DNA from 3 places in the Arthrobacter sp. UYEF20 genome. Region 2 is predicted to be linked to each of the others. Evidence: riboswitches for the same ligand, from Rfam matches in the RefSeq annotation. Region 2 holds a riboswitch; each other region holds the start of a gene.
What was found. Region 2 has a riboswitch for S-adenosylmethionine ahead of metX (homoserine O-acetyltransferase MetX). Riboswitches for the same ligand answer to the same signal wherever they lie in the genome.

Region 1 (9,903 bases), on a different contig from region 2:
AGGGCGGCATCCGCACGGTCCGGCGGCTCATCACACCCCAGCTGGACAGCGGCATCCTGCCCGGAACCTCGCAGGGCGCCTTGTTCGCCGCCGCCAAGGCTGCCGGCTGGGAGCTGGGCTACGGACCGCTGGAGCCGAAAGACCTGCTCGACGCCGATGCCGTGTGGCTGATTTCGAGCATCCGGCTGCTGGCGCCGGTCAACCACCTGGACGGCAAGGAGATCGGCACTCCGGAATTGCGCAAGCAGCTCACGGCCGAGCTGAACGTGCTCTACGCCACCATCGAGTAGCCGGCGCTCGGAGGCTTAGGCCCAGGCTTTTTTGAGCGCGCGCCAGGCGTCGTCGTCGAGCATGCTGGACGGTGTGACGGCGACGGCGGCCGCTCCGCCGGCGACGGAAGCCTGCAGCCCGCTCGCCAGGTCCGCGGCGGAGACACTGCCGTCCTTGGCCCACATCCCTATCGAGATAGCGAACTTGCCGGACCGCTTCGCCATGGCGCTGGCCAGCTCGGCGGAGTACGCCGGTGCGGCGTCGTTGAGCGCGAAGTAGTTCCACACGACGAGCCGGTCCGCGGCCGCGGCGAGCAGCCTGTAGTCATGGCCGCTCTCCGGCCTGTCGCCGGAAGGATCGTGCCACGGCGCACGGACGTCCATGTCGAGGGTGGCACCGTTGGCGTGCGCGGCCGCCGTCGCCTTGGCCACTAGGCCAGCCACCGACTTCGACCGCCAGGACCCGATGCTGGGGTGTTCGACGTCGATGTTCCCGTTCGCGAGCCGCGGCCAGTCCGGGGCGCCGCTGGCCAGCCTGTAGGAATCGCGGTCGTCGCCGCCGTAGGTGTTGTTGTCGAACATCAGTTCCGTCAGGGCCACGGCGTCCGGCTGGTACCGCGCGGTCACCTCGGCCACGAAGTCCACGAGCCGCTCCCCGACGGGTCCGGTCGTGAGGGCGGTGACGCTTGCGAAGTCTTTGGACCGGGTGCCGTCGAAGTTGACGCCGGCCACGCCGGGGTTGGTGCTGATCCAGCCCGGCACCAGCAAGTCGATGGTCAGAGTGATCCTGCGTTTCTTGCCATCGCCGCCGATGCCGAGGGCCTTGATCGCTTCGGCCACGTGGTCCCGGCCGGGGACAGCCTCAATCTCGGGGTGGGCGTCCCAGGGGAACGCCGTCCAGTCCAGCCGCCCGACGCTAATGGTGACGCTGTTGGCGTTCACCTCGTCAAGCCTCTTGGCCAGGGCCGGCAGGGTGGAGGCGGCATCGACCACGGTTTCGTAGCCGACGCCGACCGTGCGCTCCGCGGCGGGCGCAGTCGCTTCGCGCGGTTCCCCGCACCCTGTGGCGGCAAGCGCCAGCACGGACAGGAGCGCCAGGGCGGGGAGGAAGGCCGGTCCGCGCCTCAAACGTTGACCTCCGCGCGCGGGGCGGGCGCGGTGACACTGACGACTCCGGTCCGCGTGAGCTTGTTCCAGTGAGCCTCCTTGCCCCGGAGTTCCTGGACGAGCGCGGCCACCATGGTCAGGCTCGTGAATACGGAATAGAGCGGGATGAGCGGGAGCGCCCAGACATGCCGCAGGTCTTTCCACGCCCTGTTCATGGCCAGGGCAAACACTGTGAGCAGCAACGTGATGAACAGCCCCAGCCAACCAAGGACCGCCCAGGCGTCGGCGCCGAGCGGGCTACGGCCCAGTGCCACGAGGAAGACCAGGTCCAGGAGCACGATGATCTGGAGCACCGGGAGGACCACCATGGTTATGGTGTTGAAGAGCAGGTAGGCACCGAACTGGCCGTGCCGGAGGTTCCCGATCATGCCCTTGTGGACGCCCATGGTCTGCAGCAGCCCGCGTGCCCAGCGGACGCGCTGGCGCCAGAGCGCACGGATGGTTGACGGCGACTCAGCATAGACGAGCGCCCGCGGAGCGAAGACCACCCGGTAGCCGGCCTTGTGCACCCGCCACGTGAGCTCCAGGTCCTCGCCTACCGTGTCTTCTCGGAACGGTCCGATCTCCGCCAGGACGCGGCGAGGGAATGCCCCGATGTTGCCGGAGACTATGGGGAGGCAGCCGATCATGGTCAGGGCCCGGCGGACCATCCCGGTGCCGACATGGCTGATGAAGGCCAGCAACCGCGTCTGGACCCGGTTAAGGTTCACCGGCCGGTCATCGCCGCAGACAGCCCCCGTGCGCTTGTCCGCGAAGCCCTGGAGCATCCGTTTGACGGTGTTCCTGGAGAAAATCCCGTCCGCGTCGACAAACATGAGGACGTCGCCGGTGGCCTTGTGGATGCCCAGGTTCAGGGCGGCGCCCTTGCCCGAGTTGGCTTGCGCGAGGACCGTGATCCGGGGATCCGAAGCGGCCAGGCTTGCCATCAGCTCGGCCGTGTTGTCCGTGGAACCGTCATCCACGAGGATCACCTCGTAGCGGTCGTACCCGGTGAGCTGGATGGAGCGGACGCAGTTCTCGATGACGGTCGCCTCGTTGAAAGCCGGGACAATGATCGACACGCTGGGCCAATCATCGAGCAGGGTGGGCGCTTCGCGGCGGCGGCGCCGGACGGCCCGGAGTTCAAACCAGACGGACAGCGGCAGCACCAGCAGCTTCATGAGCCCGAACACCAGGATCGGCAGCCCAATGAGGAGCAGGAGGAACTCGGCCTCCGGGACCGCTGAGGCGGAGGCGGATTCAAACCAGGACATTGGCGTACGCTCCTGTGCTTTGCCGGAAGGACGCTGGGTTGAAGGATGGAAGGGCGAACGACGCCAGGACGGCGTCCAGGAGTTCGGGGGCGCGTTCGCTGTTCGCGCCGAACCGGGCGTTTATTTCGAGGACCACCGGGGTCCCGCCAGCACGGCGGCGGACGTCGACGTCGACCGGACCCGTGAGGCCCAGCGAGCGGACGGCGGCCATCGCCACGTTGCCCACGTCAATGGCTTCGCCCGCTACGGCGCGGCGGGTGGTCACGGCGTTGCCCACGTTGCCCTGCGCCAGTTCGGTCTTCTCCACGACGACGACGAACGGTGCGGTGCCGTTGTGCGCCGGCGTTCCGAAGACCATGGGGCCGTATTCGGCGCCCGGGATGAACTCCTGGACAATCTGGCCCTCCGGCAGGTGGTGCCAGTCCACCTCCTCGCTGCCGTCGATGACGATCACTCCACGCCCGCCGCGGGAAACCCGGGGCTTGACGACTATGGGGCCGCCGAGCGCAGCCATGGCGGCGTCGGCGTCGGCGAAGTCCCTGGGCACCCCGAACCTCGGCACGGGGACCCCGGCCGAGTGCAGCTGCCAGGCCGTGAAGAGCTTGTCATTGGCGAGGGCCACCGGACCCGGGTCGCCGATGATGACACGGACGTCGGCCCCGAACGCGGAACGGAACGCCGCAAGCTGCGGGAGTTCCTCACTCACAGTGGGGATGACCAGGTTGATGCCCTCCTGGACCACCAGCCTGCGGAGCGCCGAAACCATATCCGGGTCCGAGGCCGGCGGGACCGGAACGACGGTGAGGCCGGCCCCGGCGGGGAGCTCCCGGATGTCGGTGCCCAGTACGGGAATGCCGCGGGCCTTGAGCTGCGCCGCGATGGCGCGGCCAGCGGGGCCTCCGGCGCCGGTGACCAGCACGCGGGGCTTCACAGCTTTTCCATTTCCGTGCTCAGGAGGCGGACGGGTTCATAGGCTTCGGCGACCCTGCGCCTCGCCTGTCCCCCGCGGAACGAGGCGATGCCGCGGACCCGCTCGGCCGTCATGTACGGCTTGGCGAGCTGGTCGCTGTGCATTTTGACGGCCTGGATCTTGGCATCCACGTAGTCGTCGATGTCGACGAACACGCTGGGGTTGAATTCGCGCGTCGCCGACGGGCTTTCGTAGCACAGGATCGAGTGATGCTGGCGGGCGGCCCGCAGGGTGGCCATGTGGACGGCCTGGTGATCCTGATGCTGGTCATGGTTGGAATGCGTGAGGATGATGTCCGGGTTATAGCGTGCAATTGCGGCCTCAATGACTCCGACCATTTCCTGGCCGTGCCGGTTCAGCTCCGTGTCGGTGAAATTGTGGTGGCTCATGCCGGAAAGGCCCATGAAGGCCGCGCCGCGCTGGGCATCCAGCGAACGCTCCAGGGCGTCTCCGCCACGCTTGCCATCGCTCATGACGAGTCCCTGCACCTCATGTCCGGAGTCGACGAACTTGGCCAGGGTCCCGCCGCAGGCCAGTTCGAGATCGTCAGGGTGGGCGCCGATGGCCAGAACCCTGCGGGGCTGGCGGGCCGGGACTCCCCCGGTGCGCAACGCCGTCGTGGCAACGCCCAGGGACGCGAGGGCTCCAACTGTCGCGGTGAAGTTGGCAGTCCGCCAGAACTCCGGAGCGTCGAGGATAAAGCAGGCCAGATTTGCCACCAGCAGCATCGAGCCAACCATGAGGAAAATCCTGCGCAACAGCTCGGGACGGCGCAGCCGGCGGTGAAACAAGGACCGGCCGAGCGCGGCGGCGACCACAAAAGTGATCAGGAAAACAATGAGCAAAACATAAATTGAGACCATGAGAAATCCAATTCCTTGGTTGAAGTGCCGGCGCCCCAATGCTGGGCCGGGTTAAATTGTTGGATCTTCAGATCCGGCCGCACAAACGGGCCAGGCCTTGGGGACGGGAGTAGGGCCATTTCTTGAGTCAGCCCGTGGGATCTCCGGCAGGGCACATCCCGGCGCCAGGCGCAGCCGTGATCGGTTGTGCGAGAACTTCTGGGCATTGACCGGCGCTTATGTAGCGCAGCGCAATAGCCCCCCGGCGTGTTGCGTGACATGTTCTTGAGACTTTCTGGAGACCTTGGACTTGCTCTTCCAGTAAACGCGAGAGGCCTATCAGTAGACCCGAGTAGGCACTACTTGAAACCTCATCTAAGTTAATTAATGGCCGGCGCAGGTAGTACTCGCATCTCATATGCCGACTACCCGGATTGGGCCTTTGGCAGAGTCAAAGGTTCCCGTACCAGGCAACTAGGAACGATCAACTGGGCGCCGGCTGGAAATTGCCGGCTAAATAACCGGGATTCAAGGACTACTATTCGGGAACAAATGAGGCATCTTTCGACCGGAATTCCTTGTGTTGCACCACCTGAGGAACCCTGGCCGGGGTCCGTGACTTAACATGACGACGGCGGCGGTGCGGGCCGGCGTCGTAAGTGTTACGTTTTTGGGGAGTCATGAGAACCGGTGCCAAGCCCTGACTGGCCGGTCGGCAACCCTCCCCTTTCGCGGCGGGGTGCCTCAGGTGAATACTCGGCATATCGACCCATTCGAGCTGCAAGCCTGAAAGAAGGAGTACCGTCGTGCCTGACGCATCCGCCCCCGCTGTCCCCAGCACAGCACCCGCCCCGTCCGCCGCCGTCCCCGGCGCGGCCGCCGAGGAAAAGCTGGCCTACCGCCTGTTCACCGGTCCCGACGACCGCTCCTTCTGCGAGCGGGTTTCGGCGGCGCTGGCCGAAGGCTACGTGCTGCACGGAAGCCCCTCCGCCGCCTTCAACGGCAGCAGTGTCATCGTCGCCCAGGCCGTCATCCTGCCGGCCGCAATTGCCAGTGCGGACGCCGCCGTCGCCGACGCGGTAGACGGCCTGGGAACTGACGGTTTCGGCTACGAAGAGACCATCGAGGGCCACGCGTGAGCTACGCCGGAGACCTGTTCCCGCAGGAGGCCTGGGCCAAGCTGGAGGCGGGCGCCATCCTGGTGGACGTCCGCACCGAGGCGGAATGGGCCCACATCGGCATCCCGGACACGGCATCCGCAAACGAAAAGCGGAACGATCCGCTCTTCATCCAGTGGAGCCTGGCCGGCGGCATCCCCAATTCGCAGTTCGTGAAGCAGCTGAAGCAGCAGGCGCCCGAGGATGCCGGTGCCGAGCTGGTGTTCCTCTGCCGTTCCGGCGCCCGCTCCATTGCCGCCGCAACCGCCGCCACCGAGGCCGGTTTCACCTCCTACAACGTCCTTGAGGGCTTCGAGGGCGAGCCGGACCGCTACGGCGAACGGACCGTCAACGGCTGGAAGAACCGTGGCCTGCCCACCAACCTCGGGAAGAACTAAGTGACTTTCAATCCCGACGCCGCCGGCTGGAGCCCCGACACCCAGGCCGTCCGGGGCGGACTTGACCGCACCGGCTTCCAGGAAACCACCGAGCCGATCTTCCTTAACTCCGGCTTCGTCTACGAATCCGCCGCCGCCGCCGAGCGCGCCTTCACCGGTGAGGACGAGCGCTTCGTCTACTCCCGCTACGGCAACCCCTCGGTCGCGACCTTCCAGGAACGCCTCCGGCTGCTCGAGGGCACCGAGGCGTGCTTTGCGACGGCGTCCGGCATGTCCGCGGTGTTCACCGCGCTCGGCGCGTTGCTGGGCACCGGGGACCGTGTGGTCGCCGCCCGCTCGCTGTTCGGCTCCTGCTTTGTGATCCTCAACGAAATCCTGCCGCGCTGGGGTGTGGAAACGGTCTTCGTCGACGGGCCGGACCTGGAGCAGTGGCGCGTGGCGTTGTCGGAGCCGACGACGGCGGTCTTCTTCGAGTCGCCGTCGAACCCGATGCAGGAGATTGTGGACATCGCCGCCGTGAGCGGGCTGGCCCACGCCGCCGGCGCGACCGTCGTCGTCGACAACGTCTTTGCCACCCCCCTGCTGCAGCGCTGCGGGGACCTCGGCGCGGACGTGGTGGTCTACTCCGGCACCAAGCACATCGACGGCCAGGGCAGGGTGCTCGGCGGCGCGATCCTGGGCACCAAGGCGTTCATTGACGGCCCGGTCAAGCAGCTTATGCGGCACACCGGACCGGCGCTCTCCGCCTTCAACGCGTGGGTCCTGACCAAGGGCCTGGAGACCATGGCCCTGAGGGTGAACCATTCCTCGGCGTCCGCCCTGCGGCTGGCGGAGTGGCTCGAGGGGCAGCCCGCGGTCAGCTGGATCAAGTACCCGCTCCTGCCGTCCCATCCCCAGTACGAGCTCGCGGCCCAGCAGATGAAGGCCGGCGGCACTGTGCTGACGTTTGAGCTTTCCCCGTCCCCCGGGCGCTCCGCGAAGGAAGCCGCGTTCGCACTGCTGGACGCGCTGCGGATCATCGACATCTCCAACAACCTGGGCGATTCTAAGTCCCTCATCACGCACCCCGCCACGACGACGCACCGCGCCATGGGCCCGGACGGCCGCGCGGCGATCGGGCTCAGCGACGGCGTGGTGCGGCTCTCCTTGGGCCTGGAAGACGTCGAGGACCTGATCCGCGATCTCGGGCAGGCGCTCAAACAGGTCTGACCGGGGATTCTTCCTTCCGCGGGACGGCATCCCGCGGCAGCGTCTCTTCAGTCAGGCCCGGCGCACCCGCCCCAGGGCCGACGGCTGGTGCGCGGGATCCCGGGACGCCGAGCCCAGCATGGTCACCTTGACGGCCCGGTCGACGACGGCGGCGAGCCCGCCTTCCCGGAACGGCCGGCGCTGCAGCTGCGAACCGGTTCCCTCGGCGAGGATCCGTGCGATGCCCTCGTGGACCAGTTCCAGCTCCGCCTGCTCCGCCAGGACCGGGGCCAGATAGTCCACGAGGGCGTGGACCACATCCGCCGCCGGCGCGGGCGTAAAGGTCCCGAAGTCCAGCAGCTGGCCGCGGAGCCCGCCATTACTGGCCTGCCAGGCGGCCATCCGCAGCAGCAGCGTCGGCACCGGGGCTGGTTCAACGCCGTCGTTCCACTCCCGGCAGGCCGATTCGACCAGGGCACGCACCAACACGGCGATCAGCGCCGCGTCGTCGGCCCGCAGGCAGACGTCGGCGACCCGGACCTCCACGGTGGGATGGTGCCTGCACAGCCGGGCGTCGAAATAGATCATCCCCTCGTCCAGCAGCACACCGCTTTCCACCAGCCGGGTCACCACCCGCCGGTAGACCGGCAGGCTGCCGAAGATCATCGTGGGACCCGAGCCCGGCCAGCGGTTCCACGCCTGGGTGCGGTAGCTTTCAAACCCTGTCTCCGCGCCGTTCCAGTACGGGGAATTTGCGCTGAGGGCTATCAGCACGGCCAGCTTGTCCCGGATCCGGTCCATCACCGCCACGCCTTCCTCGGGGGATTCCACCAACGTGTGGACGTGGAACCCGCAGGTGAGCTGGTTCCGGACGATCAGCCCGAAGCGTTCCTGCATGCTCACATACCGCGGCGACGGCGTTGTGTGCGTCGCGGATCCCCTCGGCGACGTGGCCAGGGCTGCGATGCGGCCGCCGTGTGCCCGTGCGGCCCGGTCCGCGAGCGCACGGCCCTGCCTGAGCTGCTGGAGCAATTGGGGGTAGCCCAGACACGGCTGCGTCTGGGTTTCGATCTGCTCCAGCTTGAGCTCGAGGCTGAACCCGGCGTCTTCGTGGACCGGCCCCTGCGCCGGGACCACCCGGCCGGCGTCGTGCTTCTGCGGGACCAGGCTGGGCAGCATGACGTCGGCCAGGGCGAGCGGCATCCCCGTTTCGGGGTCCACTATCAGCAGTTCTTCCTCCACGCCGAAGGTGCGCATAAATCTATTGTGCGTCAGGACCCGCGGAAGCGCGCTACCCCAACGCGGGGTCACTCCGCGCGCGGCGACAGGTTCCGGGGCAGGGCGCGCACCGCTGCGTTGCGGGCTTCCTATTGCCGGGTGAGGAACACGAGATTCCAGGTCCCGGCGGCCAGCGCCGCGGCGACGGCGGCAGCGGCAATGCCGAGCCCGCCCAGCAGGACCCAGGCGTCGAGGCTGCTGAAGGTGGAGGGCCGCGCCCAGGTGCGCTGGGCGCCGCCGAAGCCGCGGGCCTCCATGGTGACGGCCAGGCGGGAGGCGCGCCGGATGGCCTGCACGAGGAGCCCGAAGCTCTGCCCCAGCGTGGACCGGAGCCGCTGGTACGGGTTGCCGCGCGAGCCCACGCCGCGGGCCCGCCGCGCCATGCCGATGGTCTGCCACTCTTCGGCCATGAGCCCCACGAGCCGCATCGCGGCCAAGGTGCCCAGGACGAATCGGTGCGGCAGTTTCGCGTTCTGGGCCAGCGCGTCGGCAAGGTCCGTGGGGTCCGTGCAGCTCATCAGCAGCACCGCCGGCAGCGCGATGGCGAGTCCGCGGAGCAGGAAGCCCAGCCCCAGTTCAAGGGAACCGTCGCTTACGGACCAGATGCCGGCGTCGAGCAGTATTCTTCCGCTATCCGGCGCCAGGATGGCCGTACTCCAGCCGCCCAGCGCCGCGGCCAGGATCAACGGCCAGCCGCGCTGCCAGAGCAGCGCGAGGCTCAGCCCGGCCAACGGAAACAGCGCCACTTCGAAGGCCAGCGCCACCGACGCTGAAACCCAGTCGATGGACAGCGCCAGCACGAGGGTGATCAGCACGACGGCGGTGAACTTGGCCAGCGGGTTGGCGCGGGTCAGCAGGGCCTGGTTGCCGCGCAGGCTCAGGACGTCCCTCACTGCGCCTGCACCGGACCCGGTACGCGATCGCCCGGTACGCGACTGCCCGGCTCGCGATCGCCCGGTTCCCGGTGCTCCGGGGCGCGGAGGCTGAGCTGGGTGCCGCCCAGGACCGCGGTGAATTCCGCGTCGTGGGTTACCGACACGACGGCGGTGCCGGCGTCGAGGAGTTCGGAGAGGAGGGAGGCGAGCTCGGCCCAGGTGTTGGCATCCTGGCCGAAGGTGGGCTCGTCCAGGACGAGCACCTGCGGATGGGCCGCGAGCACGGTGGCAACCGAGAGCCGCCGCTTTTCGCCGCCGGAGAGTGTGTAGGGGTTCGCGTCCACCAGTTCGGTCAGCCGGAGCCGCTCCAGCAGTTCGTCCACCCGTTCTTCGCCCCGGCCCAGGTGCCGGGGACCGAACATCAACTCGTCGAGCACCCGGCCGGTGACGAACTGGTGTTCGGGTTCCTGGAAGACGGTACCGATCCGGGCAATCAGCTGTTGAGC
Region 2 (9,903 bases):
GTATGCGGCCAAAACGGCCGGCAAAGCCCACTGGTGCGCCTTTCAGCCCGAAATGCACCACGCGCTTACCGCGCGGGTGCAGCTTGAGACCGACCTGCGCACCGCCCTGGAGGCTGGCCAGTTCACTGTGTTCTACCAGCCCATCTGCGACGTTGCTACCGGCCAGACCCGCGCTGTAGAGGCCCTGCTGCGCTGGCAGCACCCCACCCTCGGCTCGATCCCTCCGGTTGAGTTCATCCCGATCGCCGAACAGACTGGGCTGATCGTGCCCATCGGCGCCTGGGTACTCAACGAAGCATGCCGTCAGGTCACCCAGATGCCCACCGTCACAGGCGAGATCACGGTCGCGGTGAACTTGTCCATCAGGCAACTCGCATCACCCGGGTTCGTCGACATCGTCACTCGCGCCCTCGACCAAGCCGGGCTGCCCGCCCACCGCCTCACACTGGAAGTCACCGAGAGCATGCTCGCCGGACCCGATGCCGCCATCGCGGTCCAACTGCGGGAACTGCGCGCTCTCGGCGTGAAGCTGGCGGTCGATGACTTCGGCACCGGACACTCCTCACTCGCCCGGCTGCGCAACCTTCCCTTCACCACCCTCAAGATCGACAAATCCTTCATCGACGAACTCACCGACACCGGTCCGAAAGACATCATCGTCAACGCCGTCGTGGCCATGGCCCACGGCATGGGCCTGCGCGTCGTCGCCGAAGGAGTCGAAACCTCCGCCCAACTCGCCCAACTACGCGAACTGGGCTGTGACGCCGTCCAGGGCTTTCTTCTCAACCGGCCGATGCCCGCGGCCGACCTTCAACGCCACCTCACCGAACAGAACAGGCCCACAAGCGGGGCCAACCAGCCGGACTCACAGTCTTCGCTGGCGCGGTCCCACAAAGGTCCGGGCCTGGACTGTCTGACTGGATAGGCGCTGGCACGCGTCGACGGTCTGGCTGGGCTGCCGCAGCTGCGAACTGGATATCCGGCCGCAGCCGGGCACCGGGGCCGACGGTGGGCAGTCGGTCGGCGCCGCGGTGGCGGCGTACGCAGCTATCTCGGGATGCCGGCTGTCCGGCGCTGACCCGGAGACGATGGGGTTAAGCTGAAAGGACACCCTTTGAAAGGCGCGGCCCCGTGAACAGTTTGTTCTTTTGGATCATCGTTTTGTCATTCCTGGTCCCGATGGCGATGCGCCTGTATAAGAAATCCGTGCGACGCCGGAACCAGGACCAGGGCATGCCCGGCGGGTACCCGGACCAGCAGGGCGGCCCGTTCCCCACGCAGTTCGGGAAGTTCCCCGGCCAGCAAAGCAACCAGCCGCGGGACGGCTTCACGCAGCGGGACTACTATGGCGGGTTCGGCCAGCTGGGCGCCCCGCAGCCGCCAGCAAACCAGCCGTACCCCGGACAGCCGGGCTACCCCGGACAACCAGGCTATCCCGGACAACAGGGCTACCAGCCCCCGGTGCCCTATGAGGACAGCCCCGAGTACCTGAACAATCCGCCGCAACCGCAACCGAGATCGGAACAGCGACCGGAACAGCAGCACCCCCCGCAGCAGCCGTCCTGGCAGCAGAGCCCGCCGGTGGTGCCGCCCGTGCCGTCGGCCCCGCAGGGCTTCCGGGCGCGGAAACTGGCGGAACTGGACCAGCGCTACAGCAACGGCGAGCTCGCCATGGAAGACTACATGGCCCAGCGCGCGGAGATCATGAAGGGCTAGCCGTGCCCACGCATGCCAGGCACGAACGAAGAGAGGCCCCGCAGCTGCGGGGCCTCTCTTCGTACGTGCACCGGCGCCGGGCCGGCCGGTGTCAGTCGACCTGCGGGAAACCGAGGTCGATCACCGAGGTGGACGGGTCCGGCCAGCGGGTGGTGACCACCTTGCCGCGGGTGTAGAAGCGGATGCTCTCGGGGCCGTACATGTGGGTGTCGCCGAAGAGCGAGTTCTTCCAGCCGCCGAAGGAGAAGGTTCCCACCGGCACCGGGATGGGCACGTTGACGCCCACCATGCCGGCCTCGACGTCGAACTCGAACTGCCGGGCGGCGCCGCCGTCGCGGGTGAAGATCGCCACACCGTTGCCGAACTCGTTGTCGTTGACGAGCTTGACCGCATCGGCGTACGTCTCGACCCGGACCACCGAAAGCACGGGGCCGAAGATCTCGTCGTCGTAGACTTTCATGCCGGGCTTGACGTTGTCGATGAGGCTGACGCCGATGAAGAAGCCCTTGGAGTCGAACTCCTGCGTGCGTCCGTCCACCACCACGGTGGCCCCTTCGTTGGCCGCGCCGGCCACGTAGGAGGCCACCTTGTCGCGGTGCTCGGCCGTGATGAGCGGTCCCATCTGCGAGGCAGGGTCCGTGCCGGGGCCGATCTTGAGCGTGGCCATCCGGGTGGTGATCGCGTCCACCAACTCGTCGGCGATGTTCCCGACGGCCACCAGCACGCTGACCGCCATGCAGCGCTCGCCGGCGGAACCGTACGCGGCGGAGACGGCGGCGTCGGCGGCCATGCTCAGGTCCGCGTCGGGCAGGACCACCATGTGGTTCTTGGCGCCGCCCAGGGCCTGCACGCGCTTGCCGTGGTCCGCGGCACGCTTGTAGATGGACTGGGCGATCGGCGTGGAGCCGACGAAGCTGACGGCCTTGACGTCCGGGTGTTCCAGGAGGACATCCACGGCTTCCTTGTCCCCGTGCACCACGTTCAGCACACCGGCGGGCAGGCCGGCCTCGGCGAAGACCTGGGCGATGAAGAGGGCGGAGGACGGGTCCTTCTCGCTCGGCTTGAGCAGCACGGTGTTGCCGCAGGCCAGGGCGCTGCCGATCATCCACAGCGGCACCATGGCGGGGAAATTGAACGGCGTGATGCAGGCGACGACGCCGACCGGCTGGCGCACCGAGTGGACGTCGACGCCGCCGGACACCTGTTCGGAGCGCTCGCCCTTGAGCGCGTGGGACAGTCCGGTGGCGAATTCGATGTTCTCCAGGCCGCGGGTGATTTCGCCTTCGGCGTCGGAGAGGACCTTGCCGTGCTCGCTGGTCAGCAGGGCTGCCAGCTCGGGACGGCGCTGCATCAGCAGTTCACGGACCTTGAAGAAGATGCCGGTGCGCTTGGCCAGGCTCGTGGCGCGCCAGCCCGGCAGGGCGGCGCGGGCAGCCTGGACGGCCTCCTCGACGCGGGCGGCGGACGCCAGGGCGACCTCTTTCTCCTGTTCGCCGGTGGCCGGGTTGAAGACGGGGCCGAAGCGGTCGGCGTCGGAAATCAGGGCGCCGTTGATGAAGTGCGGAATGCGTTCCATGGGGTGGGTCTCTTTCGTGTGGTGCGGGTTCGAAGCGTGCGGCTTGGTGCAGTGCAGTTTGGCGCAGTGCAGCTTGGCTAGTTGGCGGACTCGAGGGAGCCGTCGACGAGTTTGATGATCATTGAGCAGTCCTTGCCGGACTGGCCGGAGTCGATGAGCCGCTGGAAGAGCTGCTGGACGTGCTCGCCGATTTCCAGCGGGGTGCCGGTGTCGCGTGCGGCGCTGATGGCGAGCCCGATGTCCTTGTTGGCCAGCTCGGTGGTGAAGGTCGGCGCGAAGTGGTTGTTCGAGGCCGCGGTGGGGACGACGCCGGCCACCGGGTACCAGGTCCGCAGGGCCCAGCTGTCACCGGAGGATACGGAGGCGATGTCCCAGAACACCTGCTTGTCCAGGCCGAGCCGCTCGGCAAGCACTGCACCCTCCGCCGTCGAGGCCAGGTTGATGAAGAGCATGAGGTTGTTGCAGATCTTCGCGGCCTGGCCGGTGGTGGCGCCGCCGGTCGGGATGATGTTCGCCGCCATCGGACGGATGTACTCGGTGGCCTCGGCAACGGCGCCTGCCTCGCCGCCGATCATGAACGTCAGGGTTGCGGCCTTCGCGCCGCTCATCCCGCCGGAGACCGGGGCGTCGACGAAGCGGAAGCCGGCGGCAGCGGCGGCGTCGTGCAGGGCCTGGGCGGAGGCGATGTCGATGGTGGAGGAATCCACCAGGAGCGTGCGGGTCTCCGCGTGGGCCAGGACGCCGTCCTCGCCGAGGTAGACGGCGCGGGCGTGCTCGCCCTTGGGGAGCATGGTGAAGACGACGTCGGCGCCGTCGACGGCTTCGGCAATGCTGCCGGCCGGCTTCACGCCGCCTGCTTCGGCGGCGGAGAGGGCCTCGGTGTTGAGGTCGAAGCCGCGGACGTCATGCCCGGCCTGGGCGAGATTCACCGACATGGACCCGCCCATGTTCCCCAGTCCGATCCAAGCGATTACTGCCATGGCGAAAGCTCCTTTGCTTTAAGTCCGCATCATCCGGCCGGAACGCCGGGATGTTCCGTGTCCAGCATCACACCCTGCTACAGTGCAATCAAGGCAAAAAACTACAGACGGCATGTGCATGGATGCACATCGGCCCGTTGGAGGAGAGGCATTGTGGACTTGAGGCGGCTTCCGAGCCCCGATGACCTGCTGATCCTGCTGACCGTGGCGCGGCTGGGCCGGTTCAATGCGGTCGCGGAGACACTCGGCACCACCCACACCACCATCTCCCGCCGGATCCTCGCCCTGGACAAGCAGCTGGGCGGGCGCACCCTGGAACGGAACCCGCACGGCTGGGAGCTGACGGAGCTCGGCAGCCAGGCGGTCGCCGCGGCCGAGGCTATCGAGGGCACCCTCGGCGCGCTGTCCAGCCGCATCACCCGGACGGGGGACCTGCTCTCCGGCCTGGTCCGGATGGCGACGCCGGACGGCTTCGGCGCCGGCTTCGTCGCACCGGCGCTGGTGCGGCTGCAGCAGGAACATCCGACGCTCAACGTGGAATTGCTCAGCGCCACGCGCAAGGTCAGCCAGAACCGCTCCGGCGTGGACCTCGAGGTGGTGGTGGGGAACCTGGACGTCAGCAACGCCCAGACCATCTTCCTGAGCAACTACTTCCTCCGGCTGTATGCGAGCCCGCAGTACGCGCAGGAGCGTGGGCTGCCCCTCACGCTCGACGACGTGAGGCAGCACGGCTTTGTCTCCTACGTGGAATCGGCACTGCAGGTCGCCGAACTCGGCCACCGCTCCACCCAGCTTCCCGTGCCCCGGTCCAGCTTCCAGGCCACCAGCATCTTCGCCCAGCTCGAGGCCGTGCGCCGGGGCGGCGGGATCGGGCTGCTGCCCAATTTCCTGGTGGTGGGGAATCCCGACTTCCTGCCGGTGCTGCCGGACGACTTCCAGCGGCAACTCCCCATCTGGGCCGTGGCGCGCTCGGAATCGCTGCGCTCGGCCCCCGTGCAGGCCGTGCTCGAAGCGATCCGCACCGAGGTCGCCGAGCGCCAGGCAGTCCTGGCAGGTTGAGCACAGCACGCACAGAACAACAGCCCCTGTTCCCGCAGTGCGGGACAGGGGCTGTCGTTTCTTGCCTGTTACTTTTTGCCTGTTATTTCTTGCCTGCTACTTTCTGCCTGTTACTTCCTGCCTGTTATTTCTTGCCTGCGGCAAGCAGGTCGGCCGTGCCCTGGGCGTCGGCGGCGTCGACGTCGTGCAGCGAGATGCCGCGGGTTTCCTTCAGGAAGAAGACCGCGACTGCCGTGATGGCGCAGGCGATCAGCAGGTAGATGGCCACCGGGGTGGAGGAGCCGAAGGCGCTCAGCAGCGCGACGGCGATGATCGGGGCCAGCGAGCCGGCGACGATCGACGTGACCTGGTAGCCCAGCGAGACACCGGAGTAGCGCATCCGGGTCGGGAACATCTCGGCCATGATGGCCGGCTGGCCGGCGTACATCAGCGAGTGGAACAGCAGGCCGATGGTGATCGCGGCGAGGATGACGAGATCGTTCCCGGTGTCCATCATCGGGAAGGCGAAGAAACCCCAGGTGGCGCCGAGGACAGCGCCGGCCATATAGACGGGCTTGCGGCCGAACTGGTCCGAAAGCTTGCCGACCATCGGTACGGCACAGAAGTGCACGAAGTGCGCAACGAGCAACAGCAGCAGGATCCGCGAAGTGTCCGTGTGGACCACCGTCTTGAGGTAGGTGATGGAGAACGTGACCACGAGGTAGTACAGGATGTTCTCCGCGAAACGCAATCCCATGGCGGTGAAGACGCCCCGCGGGTAGCGGCGGAAAACCTCGGCGACACCGTAGCCCTTCTTGCCGGCCTCGACCTCCTTGCGGGCTTCCAGGAAGATGGGGGCGTCACTGACCTTGGTGCGGATGTAGTAACCGATAACCACGATCACGGCGGAGAGCCAGAACGCGATGCGCCAGCCCCAGCCGAGGAAGTCAGCGGAGGACAGGACCGAGGAGAGCAGGAACAGCACACCGGTGGCGAGCAAGTTGCCCATCGGAACCGCCGACTGCGGCCAGCTGGCCCAGAAGCCGCGGGACTTGCTGGGGCTGTGCTCGGCGACGAGCAGGACGGCGCCGCCCCATTCACCACCGACGGCGAAGCCCTGAACGAAGCGCAGGAAGACCAGCAGGGCCGGGGCCCAGTAGCCGATCTGGGCAAAGCCCGGCAGGCAGCCCATCGCGAAGGTGGAGGCACCGACCAGGATGATGCTGAGCTGGAGGAGCTGCTTGCGGCCGAACTTGTCGCCGAAGTGGCCGAAGACGATCCCGCCGATGGGGCGGGCAATGAAGCCGACCGCATAGGTGAGGAAGGCGGCGAGGATGCCGTCCAGTTCGGTCCCCGAGTTGGGGAAGAACATCTTGCCGAAGATCAGGGTGGCGGCGGACGCGTAGAGGAAGAACTCGTACCACTCCACCACGGTGCCGGCCATCGAGGCGGCAACCACCTTCTTCAGGCCGGACGTTTTGACGTCGGGCTCTTCTGCGCGCCTCGCGGCCGCGTTTTCCGTACTCATCGTGACTCCTTCGGTGTCTCCGTCGACACCCTGTGGACCATTGGGCAGAGGACGCCTGTGATTTGTGACACGCGGCATCATTCCCAATGAGTATGGTCCCTCCCGGCCCCGGCCTCAACGGCCATTAGTGCAGGGCGCGTCTGCAAAAATGCACAATCGGCGGCCGTTTCGGCCGAGGCGATGGCGGTTTGAGGCCATTGACGGGCGGCGGGCAGGGGTCAGCTGAAGAAACCTTCCCGGAGCTGGCCGCTGAGCTGGCCAATCTCGGTCAGGAAGCCGTCGTGGCCGATCGGCGCCTCGATCAGCTGCACCTCCACCTCGCCGGGCAGCGCCTCGGCGAGCGCCCGGGACTGCGCCGGGAAATACAACCGGTCCGAGTCCACGGCCGCCACCAGGAACTCGGCCGTGGCCGGCGCCAGGGCCTCCTCGAGCGCCCCGCGGCCGCGGCTGATGTCGTGGCTCATGAGGGCCTCGGTGATGGCGATGTAGCTGTTCGCGTCGAAGCGCCGGACCAGCTTGCTGCCTTGGTGGTCGAGGTAGCTCTCCACCTGGTAGCGCCCCCGGCCCGCCAGCGATCCGGCTTCCAGCGGAGCCTCGGACGCCTGGGGATTCCGGCCGAAGCGTCCGTCCAGTTCGGCGGCGGAGCGGTACGTGATGTGCGCGATCCGGCGCGCCAGGGCCAGGCCCGCAACAGGCCCCGGGCCGCCGTAGTAGTCCCCGCCCCTGAAACTCGGATCCTGGCGGATGGCGAGCGTCTGGGCCTGGGCAAAGGCGATCTGTTCGGCGGTGCTGCTGGCCCCGATGGAAATCACGGCACAGCGCCGGACCCGCTCCGGGAAGGTCACGGCCCACTCGAGGGCCCGGGCCCCGCCGAGGGATCCGCCGAGCACGGCGTACCAGCTGCGGATGCCCAGGGCGTCGGCCAGCCGGGCTTCGGCGGCGGTGGTGTCCCGCAGGGTGACCAGCGGAAAGCGGGAGCCCCAGGGCCGGCCGTCAGGAGCCGGCGTCGAGGGTCCGGTGGAGCCGTAGCAGCCGCCGAGGATGTTGATGGAGACAACAAAGAACCTGTCGGTGTCCACGGGGGCGCCGGGCCCGGCGAGCTGTTCCCACCAGCCGGGCTCCTCGCCGGCACCGCGGGTGACGTGGGTGTCCCCGGTGAGGGCATGCTCGATCAGCACCGCATTGGAGCGGTCCGCGTTGAGGGTCCCCCACGTTTCATAGGCGAGGGTGACATCGGGCAGCCGGGCGCCGGATTCGAGTTCCAGGCCGCCGGTCCGGAGGTACCGGACGGTCCCGTCCGGAACGGTATCGGGAACTGTGCCGGGCAGTGTTTCGGGAACTGTGGCTGGCACTGTTTCGGGCAGCGCGGCGGCCGGGCCGGTGGCTGGCGTATGGGCGGTTTTGCTTCCGGGTACACCCGTGCGGGTGGCGGCAATCGTCATGTAAGGACCTAACTTCGCGCTTGCCCGCCGTCGGCAGACCGGCAGGCCCGGTCTTCACCCGGGGCACCCCGCCGCAAAAGGAGGGTTGCCGGCCAGCAAGCCGGGGCTGTCACTGGCACTCATGACCTGCAACTAGCTTACGAAACGAGGCGCCGGTGCGGCGAAGATTGTGACGGCTATGTGACTCGAGGCCGGGTGCCCGGCACCGGGGAAGTTCCCGGCACCCCTGGGGCAGGGTGCCGGGAACCTGGCGGATTCAGACGCCCTTGGCCGCGCGGAAGCCGGCGTCGAGGTCCGCGATGATGTCGTCAATGTGTTCCAGACCCACCGAAAGCCGTACGAGTCCGGGATTGACGCCGGCAATTGTCTGCTGTTCGGGCGAGAGCTGGCTGTGGGTGGTCGACGCCGGGTGGATGACCAGCGAGCGCACGTCGCCGATGTTCGCCACGTGCGAGTGCAGTTCGAGGGCGTCGACGAAGCGCTTGCCGGCCTCTGCTCCCCCGGCGATGTTGAACGCCACGACGGCGCCCGTTCCCTTGGGCCCGTACTTGCGGCCGCGCTCGTACCAGGGGCTGGAGGGCAGCCCGGCGTAGGCGACCGATTCGACGTCGGCCCGGGCCTCGAGCCATTCGGCCACCCGGGTGGCGTTGGCGACGTGGCGTTCGACGCGCAGGCTCAGGGTCTCGATGCCCTGGGCGATGAGGAAGGCGTTGAACGGCGACACGGCGGAGCCGAGGTCACGCAGGAGCTGGACGCGGGCCTTGAGGATGTAGGAGAGATTCGCGCCCAGGGCGCCGTCCGCCCCGAGGTCCCGGGCGTAGACGAGTCCGTTGTAGCTGGGGTCCGGGGTGTTGAAGCCGGGGAACCGCTCCGGGTCCTTGCCGAAGTCGAAGTTGCCGGAGTCCACGATCACGCCGGCGATTGCGGCACCGTGGCCGCCGAGGTACTTGGTGGCGGAGTGGACCACGATGTCCGCACCCCACTCGATCGGCCGGATCAGGTACGGCGTGGAGAGGGTGTTGTCCACGATCAGCGGGACCCCGGCCCCGTGGGCCACCTTCGAGATGCCCTCGAGGTCCAGGACGTCCTGGCGGGGGTTGGAGACCACTTCGCCGAAGAACAGCTTGGTGTTGGGCCGGACGGCGTCGCGCCACTGCTCCAGGTTGTCCGGGTCCTCCACGAAGGTCACGGAGATGCCGAACTTCTTCAGCGTGTGGGCCAGCAGGTTGTAGGTTCCGCCGTAAAGGCTGGGGCTGGCCACCACGTGGTCGCCGGCCTCGGCGACGTTCAGGATCGCGAAGGTCTCCGCAGCCTGGCCGGAACTGAGCAGCAGCGCCCCGAGACCGCCTTCCAGGCTCGCCACCCGCTGCTCCACCGCGTCCTGGGTGGGATTGCCGATCCGGGTGTAGATAGGGGCGAGTTCGGCAAGCGCGAAGCGGTTGGCGGCGCTTTCGGCGCTGGGGAACACGAACGACGTCGTCTGGTAGATGGGCAGGGAACGCGCGCCGGTCGCGCTGTCCGGCTCCTGGCCGGCGTGGATCTGGCGGGTTTCGAAGGACCAGGCATTGGACATCGGGATACTCCTCAAGGACCGGGCACAGGCCACCCACAGGCCATCGGCCC
Region 3 (9,903 bases), on a different contig from region 2:
ACAGGTGAAGCGGGCCGAGGATGCAGAATTATCTCGTAAACGCTGTCTGCAAACCAATAAGTGCCGAATCAAAACGCACTGACTTCGCTCTTGCTGCCTAAGCAGTAAGACAGTCCGTCAGCCCGAGGTTGCTATTGCCCCGGATCCTGGCGTCATTTAGATAGCCACTGCTGTTTACCCCCGTCATCGGGGTGAACGGGACTCTTAGATGACTGGGCCCGGATCGGCCAGCTGTTTGCAGCGTGGCCGGGGCCGAGAAAGTCCGACGCAAACTGCGCCCGGAGAAGCCCTGACAACACGACATCGGACGGGGGTTCAATTCCCCCCATCTCCACATGGGAGCGCCGGAAACGGTGCTCCACCCCGTATAAAAAGGCCGGAAGCTCATGCTTCCGGCCTTTTTGATTGTCCGAGCTTTGGCTCCGTGTGCCCGGGCGTTCCCGCTCAGCGTTTATTCTCAGCGTTTCTTGATGTGCGCTACCGGGTCCGCGTGGGTTTCCGCGATGTTCTTGGTCTTCTTCTCGGCCCGTTTTTCCTTGATGGTTTTCACCGGCTTCTTGGCCTGGTGCTGGTGCGGCGTTTTGTCAGGCATTGCGCCCTCCCTGAGGCGGAGGGGCCCGCGTGGCCCCGTTCTTCTTAAGTTACGCCTCCGGCACCGCGACGTCCACGATGCCGACGAAGCGGCTGCCGACTCCCTCATACTCGCTGCGGACCAGCCCCTTACCGAGCGGCGGGATCTCATACGACGCGTGATCGGCGCAGATGACATAGGTGAACTCCGGCCACCACTTCTTCGGCCGGGCCGCTTCGGAGAACCCGCAGACCGCACAGGTCAACTGGACCCAGACCGGGCGCTTGCCCGTCCGGTTCGCCCGGGACTGGACCAGCCATGCCGGGGGATTGTCGAGGAGCTCGCCGAGGTCCGCATCGGAGAGACGTGGGGGGATACCGTGACGGTGAGCCATCTCCAGCGGAATATCGAGGATCTGGGCTGCAACACGTCGGGTAATCATCCATCAACGATACGTGATGGCAGGGCGGCAGCAGGCCCTGCAGGCGGCCTGGGCGCCGCGGTGTTAGGCTCATCACAAACCCGGTTCCGCCTTGCCACGGGAGGCAGTGAGGAAGGCAGCAGCCATGTCCGGAACGCCCGCCGCAGCCCTGTCCGTCCTGAAAAGACGCGTCCTGTTCGTCGCGATCATCGCCTCCTTCATCGCTTTCTTGGACGGGTCGGTGGTCAATCTGGCCCTGCCGGCGATCGGGCGGGAGCTGGGCGGCGGCCTCGTGGTCCAGCAATGGGTGGTGGACGCGTACCTCCTGACCCTCGGCGCGCTGATCCTGGTGGCGGGATCCCTCTCGGACCAGTTCGGCCGGGTCCGGGTCCTGCAATGGGGCCTCGCCGGTTTCACCGCCACCTCCGTGCTCTGCGGCCTCGCCTGGAGCGGGGAGTCGCTGATCCTGGCCCGCGGTTTGCAGGGTGTCGCCGGGGCCCTGCTCGTGCCGAGTTCGCTCGCGCTGATCGTGAGCGTTTTCAGCGGCCCGGCGCAGTCCCTGGCGATCGGGCGATGGTCGGCGTGGACGTCCGGGGCGATCGTCGCGGCGCCGCTGCTCGGTGGCCTCTCCGTCGATCTGTGGACGTGGCGGATCATCTTCTTCCTCAACGTGGTGCCGGCAATTGCCGTCTGGCCGGTCCTACTCAAACTGCGGGAACTGGATCTCGCGCGCACTCCCGGCGGCCGGATCGACGTCATCGGGACCATCCTGGCGGTCTTGGGGCTTGGTGGTGCCGTCTATGCCCTCATTGCCCGCGGCAGCATGGGCTGGGGCTCTCCCCAGGTCTGGTTGCCGCTGGCCGCCGGAGCCGCGGGCCTGACCGCATTCCTGATCCATGAGGCGCGGACTCCGGCCCCGATGATGCCGCTGCGGCTTTTCGCCGTCCGCAACTTCGGCTGGGGCAACATCGCGACGACGGCGATCTACGGCGCCCTGTCGCTTGGCTTCTTCGTGCTGGGCCTGTTCCTGCAGCAGGTGGCCGGGCTGCGTGCCACCGCGGCCGGCTTCGCCCTGCTGCCCTCCACCCTCATCCTGTTGCTGCTCTCCTCCCGGGCCGGAGCCCTTGCCGGCCGCTTCGGTCCCCGCTGGTTCATGACCGGGGGACCCTTGCTGTGCGCCTCCGGGTTCCTGCTGATGCTCACCATCGGCCTGCCGCTGAACTACGTCGGCCAGGTCCTGCCGGGGTTGCTGGTCTTCGGTCTGGGCCTGGCCGTCACTGTGGCACCGCTCACCGCGGCCATCCTCGGAGCGGTGGATCCCGAAGAAGCCGGGATCGGCTCGGCCGTTAATAACGCCGTCGCCCGTATCGCAGGCCTGGTCGGAATCGCTGTCGCGGGGGTGATCACGGGACCGGCCGTCACGACGTCGGGCCTGCACAACACCTCGGCGGTCACCGCGGCGCTGTTCGTCGTGGGGGCGGTGTGCTCCGCCGTCGGCATCCGGAACCGGCCGGGGGAGGCTAAGCAGGCGCCGGACGCCTCTAGCCAGCCAGGCTGAGGCCGAGCGCCGCGGCAGCAAGGCCGGCCAGCAGATTGGCGGCCACATTGAGTGCGGCGGCGCGGTAGCGCGTCTCGCTGACAAGCCGCACCGTGGCGGTGGTCCAGGAGCTGAAGGTGGTCAGGCCCCCGGCCAAGCCGGTCGCGAGCCCGGCATGCCATTCGGGTCCCAGGCCAAGCCGGTCCGTCACTCCGATGGACAGGCCGATGATGAAAGATCCGACGATGTTCACCGTCAAGGTTGCCCAGGGCCAGTGCGGGTGGGGCCCCGGGCGGTGTGCAAACCAGGAATCAACGGCGAACCGCAGCAGGGCCCCGGCCACCCCGAAGACGCCCACGAGCAGCGCGGCGATCATGAGACCCTTCCCCTCAGGTCGGACAGCGCCTTGCCGGACTTCCAGCCGGCGGCGGCGGCCCCGAGCCCGAGCACCAGGGAAAGCCCCAGATAGGCCAGCCAGGTTCCGTGGATGCCGCCGCGGAGCTGCTGGTCCACCGAGAAGACGACCGCTGAGAAGGTGGTGAAGGAACCCAGCAGCCCGGGGCCGAGACCGGCCCGGAGCCAGAAGGCGGTCTTGGGCCGAGCGATCCAGACGGTGGTGAGGGTGGCGAGCACAAAGCTGCCTACGACGTTGATCGCCAGGGTGGTCCACGGCACCGCGTCTGCCGCCTCCGGAAAGGCAAGGCCAGCCGCGTAGCGCAGCTCCGTTCCCAGCAACCCGCCGGCCGCCACGGCCGCCCACGCCCGCCAGCCCGGCAGGCCCGGGCGTTTCCCTGCCCTGGCCTGCTTCGGCGTGCCCGGCATTCAGCGTCCTGCGATACGGCAGTCTGCGTGGGCCGGCTCGCTGTGAACCCACAGCGCCGAGGCTACTTCCTCGGCGAGGTCCACCTCGCGCCCGCTGGCGCCGGAGCCGACACGGACGACGAGAGGGCCGCCGAAAGGCCTCCGGCCGATGACTTCGACGGCGGCGTCAAGGTCGATTTCCTCGGCGGCAAGGTAGCGGAGCAACTCGGGGTTTTCGTCGCTGATCCGGATGATCCGGCCGGTGTGGCCGTCGTCGAGATCGCTCATCCGGTGGGCCGGGGGCATCAGCACGGAGCCGTCGACGGCCGGGATCGGATCGCCGTGCGGGTCCCGGAGCGGGTTCCCCAGCTTGGCCGCCATCCGCTCGATGAAGGTGTCCGAGACCGCGTGCTCCAGCAGCTCGGCTTCGTCGTGGACCTCGTCCCAGCGGTAGCCCAGCTCCTGGACGAGGAAGGTTTCGATCAGCCGGTGACGCCGGACCATCAACAGGGCCAGCCGGACGCCGTCGGCCGTCAGTGTGATCGCGCTGTACGGCTGGTGGTCCACCAGGCCCTGGTCCTTGAGCTTGCGGACCATTTCGGAGACCGAGGAGTTGGCGACGCCGAGCCGCTGGGCCAGCTGCGTGGAGGTGATGGGTTTGTCCTGCCACTCCGTGAAGGAGTAGATGACCTTGACGTAGTCCTCGATGGAGGAGGATGGCGAGCTGGTCTTCACAGCCACAAGCCTACCGTCCGGCAGCCCCGGACAAGGTGAGCCACAGCAGCACCAGGTTCAGGGCAACCACCAGGACCACGCTGATAATGGCGGCAGTCCGGAGCGGGATGCCGTCCGCGAAGCGGCCCATGAGCGTCTTGTTGCTGGTCAGGACCACCAGGGGGACCAGGACGAAGGGAATGCCGAAGCTCAGCACAACCTGGCTGAGGACGAGGCCCCACGTGGGGTCGAAGCCCACGGACAGAAGCACGACGGCCGGGATCAGCGTGATGACGCGGCGGGTCATCAGCGGGATGCGGATCTTGAGCAGGCCCTGCATGATGGTTCCGCCGGCGTAGCAGCCCACCGAGGTGGAGGCCAGGCCCGAGGCGAGCAGGCCGACGGCGAAGATGACGCCGACGACGGGCCCCAGGTTGGCGGTGATCGCGGCGTGCGCCCCCTCAATGGTCTCCGTCCCGTCCTGTCCGCCCAGCGTTGACGCGGCCAGCAGCAGCATGCCGATGTTTACGATGCCGGCGATGGCGAGCGCCACCACGACGTCCCACCGGGTGGCCTTGACCAGCCTGGCCATCGCGGGCAGCGGAACATGCAGGTGCGGATTGGGACGGTGCCGGTCACGGGACAGGGCGGAGTGGACGTAGATGGCGTGCGGCATCACCGTCGCGCCCAGCATGCTCGCGGCCAGCAGGACCGTGTCCGGCCCCTGGAAGCCCGGCACCAGCCCGGCCAGGACGCCGCCGGGGCTGGGCGGGCTGATGAAGAGGCCGGCCAGGAATCCGATGGTGATGATGCCCAGCAGGAAGATGATGACGAATTCGAAGGGCCGTTGTTTGTTCTTGGCCTGTACCGCGAGCAGGAGCATCGACACGCCGCCGACGATCACGGCGCCGAGGGGCAGGGGCAGCCCGAAGAGCAGGTACAGGGCGATCGCTCCGCCCACGACCTCCGCGAGGTCGGTGGCTGCGGCCACGATTTCGGCCTGGACCCAGAAGGCGCGCCGCCAGAACGGCTTGAGCCGTTCGCCGAGGATCTCCGGGAGGCTCTTGCCGGTCACGATGCCGAGTTTTGCGGACTGGTACTGGACCAGCACGGCCATGACGTTGGCCGCGACGAGGACCCAGACCAGGAGGTAGCCGTACTGCGCCCCGGCCGTGAGGTTGGCGGCGACGTTGCCCGGGTCCACGTAGGCGATGGAGGCCACGAAGGCAGGACCCAGCAGTCCGAGCAGTGCCCTGCGCGCTCCCGGTGTCCGCCGGTTGGGCGCTCCCGCCGCCGGCGGTTGGTGTCCAGTTACTTCCAGCACTGCGGCTCCCATGGCTCGGGGCGTCAACATTGACGCGACGGTCGGTCCCGGCGGATGGTGGGCCGGTCCCAAAGTTATGACTGCCTACAACTGATTGTTAGGTATACCGAAACCATAAACCCCCGCGGCCACTGCCTGCAACGTGGCCGGACATCCTCAGGCCCGGACGGCCCGCCAGCTCTGGGTCAGGTAGGGCAGCGGAAGCACCTCGCCGGGGGCATGGCCCAGATGCTCGTGCAGGTACCAGTCGAGGTTGGCGAGCACCTTGGCCCGGGCCGCCTCACCGGCGGCAAGGTAGTAGCTCCGGGATTTTGCCAGTTCCATAATGTCCGCTGTGGTCAGCGGATCCTCCCAACGGGTCCGGTGGCTCTCGAGGCCGGCGAACTCGGGCCCGAGGGGCGGTTTGAAGTGGGGCTTGTGCACGTCGCCGGCATGCATGATCCGCGTGAGCCGGTGGACCCAGGGAACGGCGGTGTCCAGCTGGTTCCAGATCAGCCCCATTGCGCCGTGCGGGCGCAGGATCCTGGCGATCTCGGTGCTGGCACGGAGCGGGTCGCACCAGTGCCAGGCCTGGGCGATCGTGACAAGATCGTAGGCTGCCGGAGCCAGCCCGGTGTCTTCGGCGGTGCCCTCGGCGGCGGCCACGCCGGGCAGTGTCCGCCGGAGCTGTTCGAGCATATCGGCGGAAGGATCGACCGCGACGGTGTGCAGCCCGCGTTCAGCCAGGAGGGCCGTGAACTTGCCGGTTCCGGCGCCGATGTCCGCGGCGTCCCTCGCGCCGGCCGGGATCAGCCACTCGGCCGACTCGCCGGGATATCCCGGGCGGACCCGCTCATAGTGGGCGCCGCCGTCCCGGAAGCTCTGCCCGAGTTCCCGGCGGCGGTCCTGATGAAGTTTGGGTCCACCGTGCAGGGTGGGGCCGCCGCGTGCCACGTGCGATCTCCTTCGGCAGGTCTGATGGGTACCTTTCGAATTTACCGCACGCGGGCACCGGCACCGGTCCGGGGGTTCGTAGGCCTACTCCACCACCGCGCACGGCGCGGCGCCGGCGGTCCCCGGCGTGTTCGGTGCCCAGTGCGGGTAGCTGCGGGCGTCGTTGGACGGCACCCAGCGGCCGGCATCCACCACGTAGTCCCAGCCGAGGCCGGTCCGCCGCAGCTCCTGGATGCCGGCAAGCAGCCGCTGCGCATCCTCGAGCCGCGAGCCGAGGCCGAAGCTGGCCCGCAGCGAGCCCGAGGGCAGGCCCAGCCGCTTGAGCAGCGGGTGGGCGCAGAACCGGCCGTCACGCAGGCCGATGCCGTGCTCGGCGGAAAGGTAGGCGGCAACGAGGCCGGCGTCGTAGCCTTCGACCGAAAAATTGACGACGCCGATCATGCCGGCGCCCTGCCCGTCGCCTTCGGGGTCCGTGTCCGCGAAGATCCGGTGGACGCTCACGCCGTCGATCCGCCGGAGACCCTCGACGAGGAAGGAGCGGATGGCCTCCTCGTGGGCGTACCACTGCGTCCGGTCCAGGGCGGCAATCACCTGGGTGGCCCGGGCCAGTGTTGCCGCGCCCAACACATTGGGGGAGCCGCCCTCGTGCCGGGCCGGGCCGGTGGTCCAGCTGACCGTGTCCAGCCTGGCGTCGCTGACGGCTCCGCCGCCGGCCAGGTGCGGGGTGCCGGCGTCGAGCCAGTCCGGGCGGCCCACCAGCACGCCGGAGCCGAACGGCGCGTAGAGCTTGTGGCCGGAGAAGGCGAGGTAGTCGACGTCGTCCGCGGTGATGTCGATGCGCCGGTGCGGGGCGAGCTGGGCCGCATCGACGACGATCCGGGCGCCGTACTCGTGGGCAAGGGCGGCCAGGGTGCGGATGGGCAGGATCTCGCCGGTGACGTTGGAGGCGCCGGTGACGGCGAGCAGGCTGATGCCGCCTTGCGCCAGCTGCTCGCGCAGCTTGTCCAGAGTGGCGGCAAGGGTGGGGGCGGCCACGACGGCGCGGTGCGGCACTCTCTGCCAGGGCAGCAGGTTGGCGTGGTGCTCGATGTCGAGGTAGAGAACCTCCCCGGTGTGCCTGCCGTCGCTGACCGGCAGGCAGCCGGCCAGCAGGTTCAGCGAGTCGGTGGTGTTGCGGGTGAAGATCACGGAGTCGTCCGGGCGGCCGCCGACAAACTCGCGGACGATGTTGCGGGCGTTTTCGTACACGGAGGTGCTGATCTGGGAGGCGTAGCCGGCGCCGCGGTGGACGCTGGCGTAGAACGGCAGGATCTCGTTCAGGTAGGCCGACACCACGGACAGCGCGGGGGCGGAGGCTCCGTAGTCCAGGTTGGCGTAGCGGACGTGTCCGCCTTGGATCAGCGGGGCCTGGATCTCCGCCCCGGTGACCGCGGCGAGCGGCCTGCCGGCGACGGCGAAGCGGTCCGGGAGCGCCGCTGCGGACGCGGGGCGGCCGCCGCCGGAGGCAGGAAGGGAGGCAGGAAAGGTGGCAGGAAAAGTGGCAGTTGTCATGGGACCTCGCTCGAAAAAGGACCCCACGCACCGGGGATCCGCGCTTGCCGGGTCCGTTCCGGACCGGCCAGGTCGTCACCCGGGGCACCCCACCGCGAATGGAGGGTTGCCGGCCAGCAAACCGGGGTTTAGCGCTGGCACTCGTGACCTGCTTCGAGCCTAGGACATCCCGGCCGCCGCGGAAAAGGCCGGGCAGGAATGTGAAGCGCTTTGTTACGCACCGCAGTGGCTGCTGCCTTTGGTGCGTCGCACCCTACGGCGCGGCGCTGGCTGCGCTGCTGAGCTGGACATCAAGGCCGAACAAGGCCTCCAGGGCTGCCGTGTAGTCGGCCTGCCGACCGGCCGTGGCCAGCTCCCTGGCCCGGACGGTCGGTGTATGGAGCAGCCGCCGGACGATGCGGCGCAGGGCGATGTTCACGTCCTCAGCCAGGGCGCCACCACCGTGTTGCCGTCTGACCCGCTCCATTTCGGCGTCGAGGACGTCCTGGATGTACCGGCGCAGGGCAACGACGGCGGCGTCGACGGCACGGAGCGCTTCCTGCTCCTCGAATTGCCGGGCAGCCTGCCCGACCAGGGTATGGGCGAGGCGAAGTGCTTCGGCGTCCGCTGGGGGAGCGGCAAGCTGCACGGATCCCAGCGTGATCAGTTCGACGCCCGGCAGTTCCGCCACGTGCGGGTCGAAATCGTGGCTGGGAGCCAAGTCAATGACGGTAAGCGGACGGGCTGCGTCCTGCCTCCAGCGCGCCAAGCTGGCGGCGCCAATGCGAGCCCCGGTGCCGCTGCTGCCGATGATGACGTCTGCCGCGGCGGCGGCGGCGGGCAGCTCCCGCTCTGTCAGCGGCGTTCCGCCCCGGGCGGCCGCAAATGCAGCCGCCCGCCCGGAGTGGGAGTAGACGGCAACACTGATGCATTGCCTGGTTCTCAGGAGTTCCGCCACGTGCGCGGCGTAGGCACCCGTGCCTACCAGGACCACGGATGCCCCGGCCAGGCTTCCCTGGCTGGATCCTATGGCTGCCAGATCCAGGGCGACGGTGGCGATGGATCGTCCGGCGGCGCTGAGGGCTGTCCGCGCCCCTACCTCCTTGGAAACGCGGGAGGCCGCTTGAAACAGCCGACTCAACCGTCCGCCGGCCGTACCCGCCAGCTGGGCGTCGGCGAGGGCGCGGCGGACCTGGCCGGACACCTGGCGCTCGCCGACCACAACGGAATCCAGTCCGGCCGCCACCGCGAAGAGGTGCGCGGGGACCGACGCGCCCTGGAGGTACTCGAAATGCGACGTGAGCAGGGCGGCCGGCAGGCCGGAGCATCGGCTGAGGGCGGCCAGCGCATCGGACCGCGCGCACTCAACGTCCGGGGCCGAGGGGACTTCGCAGTAGATTTCGAAGCGGTTGCAGGTGGACAAGACCAGCGATCCGGAAACGGCGGGACTGCTGGCGAGGAGGTCCGGGGCGAGCTCGGCGGAGACAGCATGCAGCCGCGCAGCCGAATCGTGGTCCAGGTCCCGGTACCTCGCAATGAGCGCCAGTAGGACCGGCCCCGATCCGGATTCCCCGGATGCGGGATCCGCCGTTGGATGTGTTCCGGACATGGCTGTTCTCCTCCCAGAAAAGGGCCAGGCCGCGTCGCGGCGGGCACTCAGGCCCGCTGCCGTGGCCAGAGTGATGCATCGACCTTCGGGATATCTTGAGCGCGGGGAGCCCCGCGGCACAGCAGAACGACGGCGGACGCCCCCGCACGGGAGTCCGCCGTCGTCCGTAAGCGGGACCTTACAGCAGGTCGTCCAGTCCCGGGTTGAGGCGCTTGAGGACCTCCGAGTGCAGGATCGAGTTCGTGGCCAGGGCGTTGCCGCCGAACGGCCCGTCCTCACCCTCGAGCGAGGTGAAGCGGCCGCCGGCTTCCGTGACGATCGGGACAAGGGCCGCCATGTCATACAGGTTCAGTTCGGGCTCGCAGGCGATGTCGACGGCGCCCTCGGCCACCAGGCAGTAGGACCAGAAGTCGCCGTAGGCGCGGGTCCGCCATACTTCCTCGGTGAGGCCCAGGAACTCGTC

Region 1: it holds a riboswitch for S-adenosylmethionine, as region 2 does, so the genes downstream of both, ABIB26_RS17595 (DUF1737 domain-containing protein) here and metX (homoserine O-acetyltransferase MetX) in region 2, are expected to answer to the same signal.
Region 3: it holds a riboswitch for S-adenosylmethionine, as region 2 does, so the genes downstream of both, ABIB26_RS03175 (aminotransferase class V-fold PLP-dependent enzyme) here and metX (homoserine O-acetyltransferase MetX) in region 2, are expected to answer to the same signal.

Annotation. Positions count from the first base shown of each region.
Region 1 is NZ_JBEPNP010000017.1:72,341-82,243, forward strand. It holds gene ABIB26_RS17570 (aminodeoxychorismate lyase) at 1-290, shown strand, start outside; gene ABIB26_RS17575 (hypothetical protein) at 306-1,397, opposite strand; gene ABIB26_RS17580 (glycosyltransferase family 2 protein) at 1,394-2,689, opposite strand; gene ABIB26_RS17585 (ATP-grasp domain-containing protein) at 2,676-3,620, opposite strand; gene ABIB26_RS17590 (PIG-L deacetylase family protein) at 3,617-4,522, opposite strand; SAM riboswitch class IV at 5,178-5,294, shown strand; gene ABIB26_RS17595 (DUF1737 domain-containing protein) at 5,308-5,640, shown strand; gene ABIB26_RS17600 (rhodanese-like domain-containing protein) at 5,637-6,056, shown strand; gene ABIB26_RS17605 (O-succinylhomoserine sulfhydrylase) at 6,057-7,265, shown strand; gene ABIB26_RS17610 (glutamate--cysteine ligase 2) at 7,317-8,501, opposite strand; gene ABIB26_RS17615 (energy-coupling factor transporter transmembrane component T family protein) at 8,612-9,415, opposite strand; gene ABIB26_RS17620 (ABC transporter ATP-binding protein) at 9,412-9,903, opposite strand, start outside.
Region 2 is NZ_JBEPNP010000018.1:66,616-76,518, reverse strand. It holds gene ABIB26_RS18040 (putative bifunctional diguanylate cyclase/phosphodiesterase) at 1-925, shown strand, start outside; gene ABIB26_RS18035 (hypothetical protein) at 1,132-1,716, shown strand; gene ABIB26_RS18030 (CoA-acylating methylmalonate-semialdehyde dehydrogenase) at 1,808-3,292, opposite strand; gene mmsB (3-hydroxyisobutyrate dehydrogenase) at 3,370-4,272, opposite strand; gene ABIB26_RS18020 (LysR family transcriptional regulator) at 4,432-5,331, shown strand; gene ABIB26_RS18015 (MFS transporter) at 5,456-6,838, opposite strand; gene metX (homoserine O-acetyltransferase MetX) at 7,057-8,280, opposite strand; SAM riboswitch class IV at 8,292-8,407, opposite strand; gene ABIB26_RS18005 (bifunctional o-acetylhomoserine/o-acetylserine sulfhydrylase) at 8,537-9,853, opposite strand.
Region 3 is NZ_JBEPNP010000002.1:138,612-148,514, forward strand. It holds RNA gene ssrA (transfer-messenger RNA) at 1-337, shown strand, start outside; gene ABIB26_RS03135 (hypothetical protein) at 458-592, opposite strand; gene ABIB26_RS03140 (hypothetical protein) at 642-1,013, opposite strand; gene ABIB26_RS03145 (MFS transporter) at 1,138-2,550, shown strand; gene ABIB26_RS03150 (fluoride efflux transporter FluC) at 2,534-2,905, opposite strand; gene ABIB26_RS03155 (fluoride efflux transporter FluC) at 2,902-3,351, opposite strand; gene ABIB26_RS03160 (metal-dependent transcriptional regulator) at 3,352-4,065, opposite strand; gene ABIB26_RS03165 (Nramp family divalent metal transporter) at 4,076-5,380, opposite strand; gene ABIB26_RS03170 (class I SAM-dependent methyltransferase) at 5,525-6,301, opposite strand; gene ABIB26_RS03175 (aminotransferase class V-fold PLP-dependent enzyme) at 6,386-7,852, opposite strand; SAM riboswitch class IV at 7,888-8,001, opposite strand; gene ABIB26_RS03180 (glutamyl-tRNA reductase) at 8,106-9,440, opposite strand; gene hisN (histidinol-phosphatase) at 9,619-9,903, opposite strand, start outside.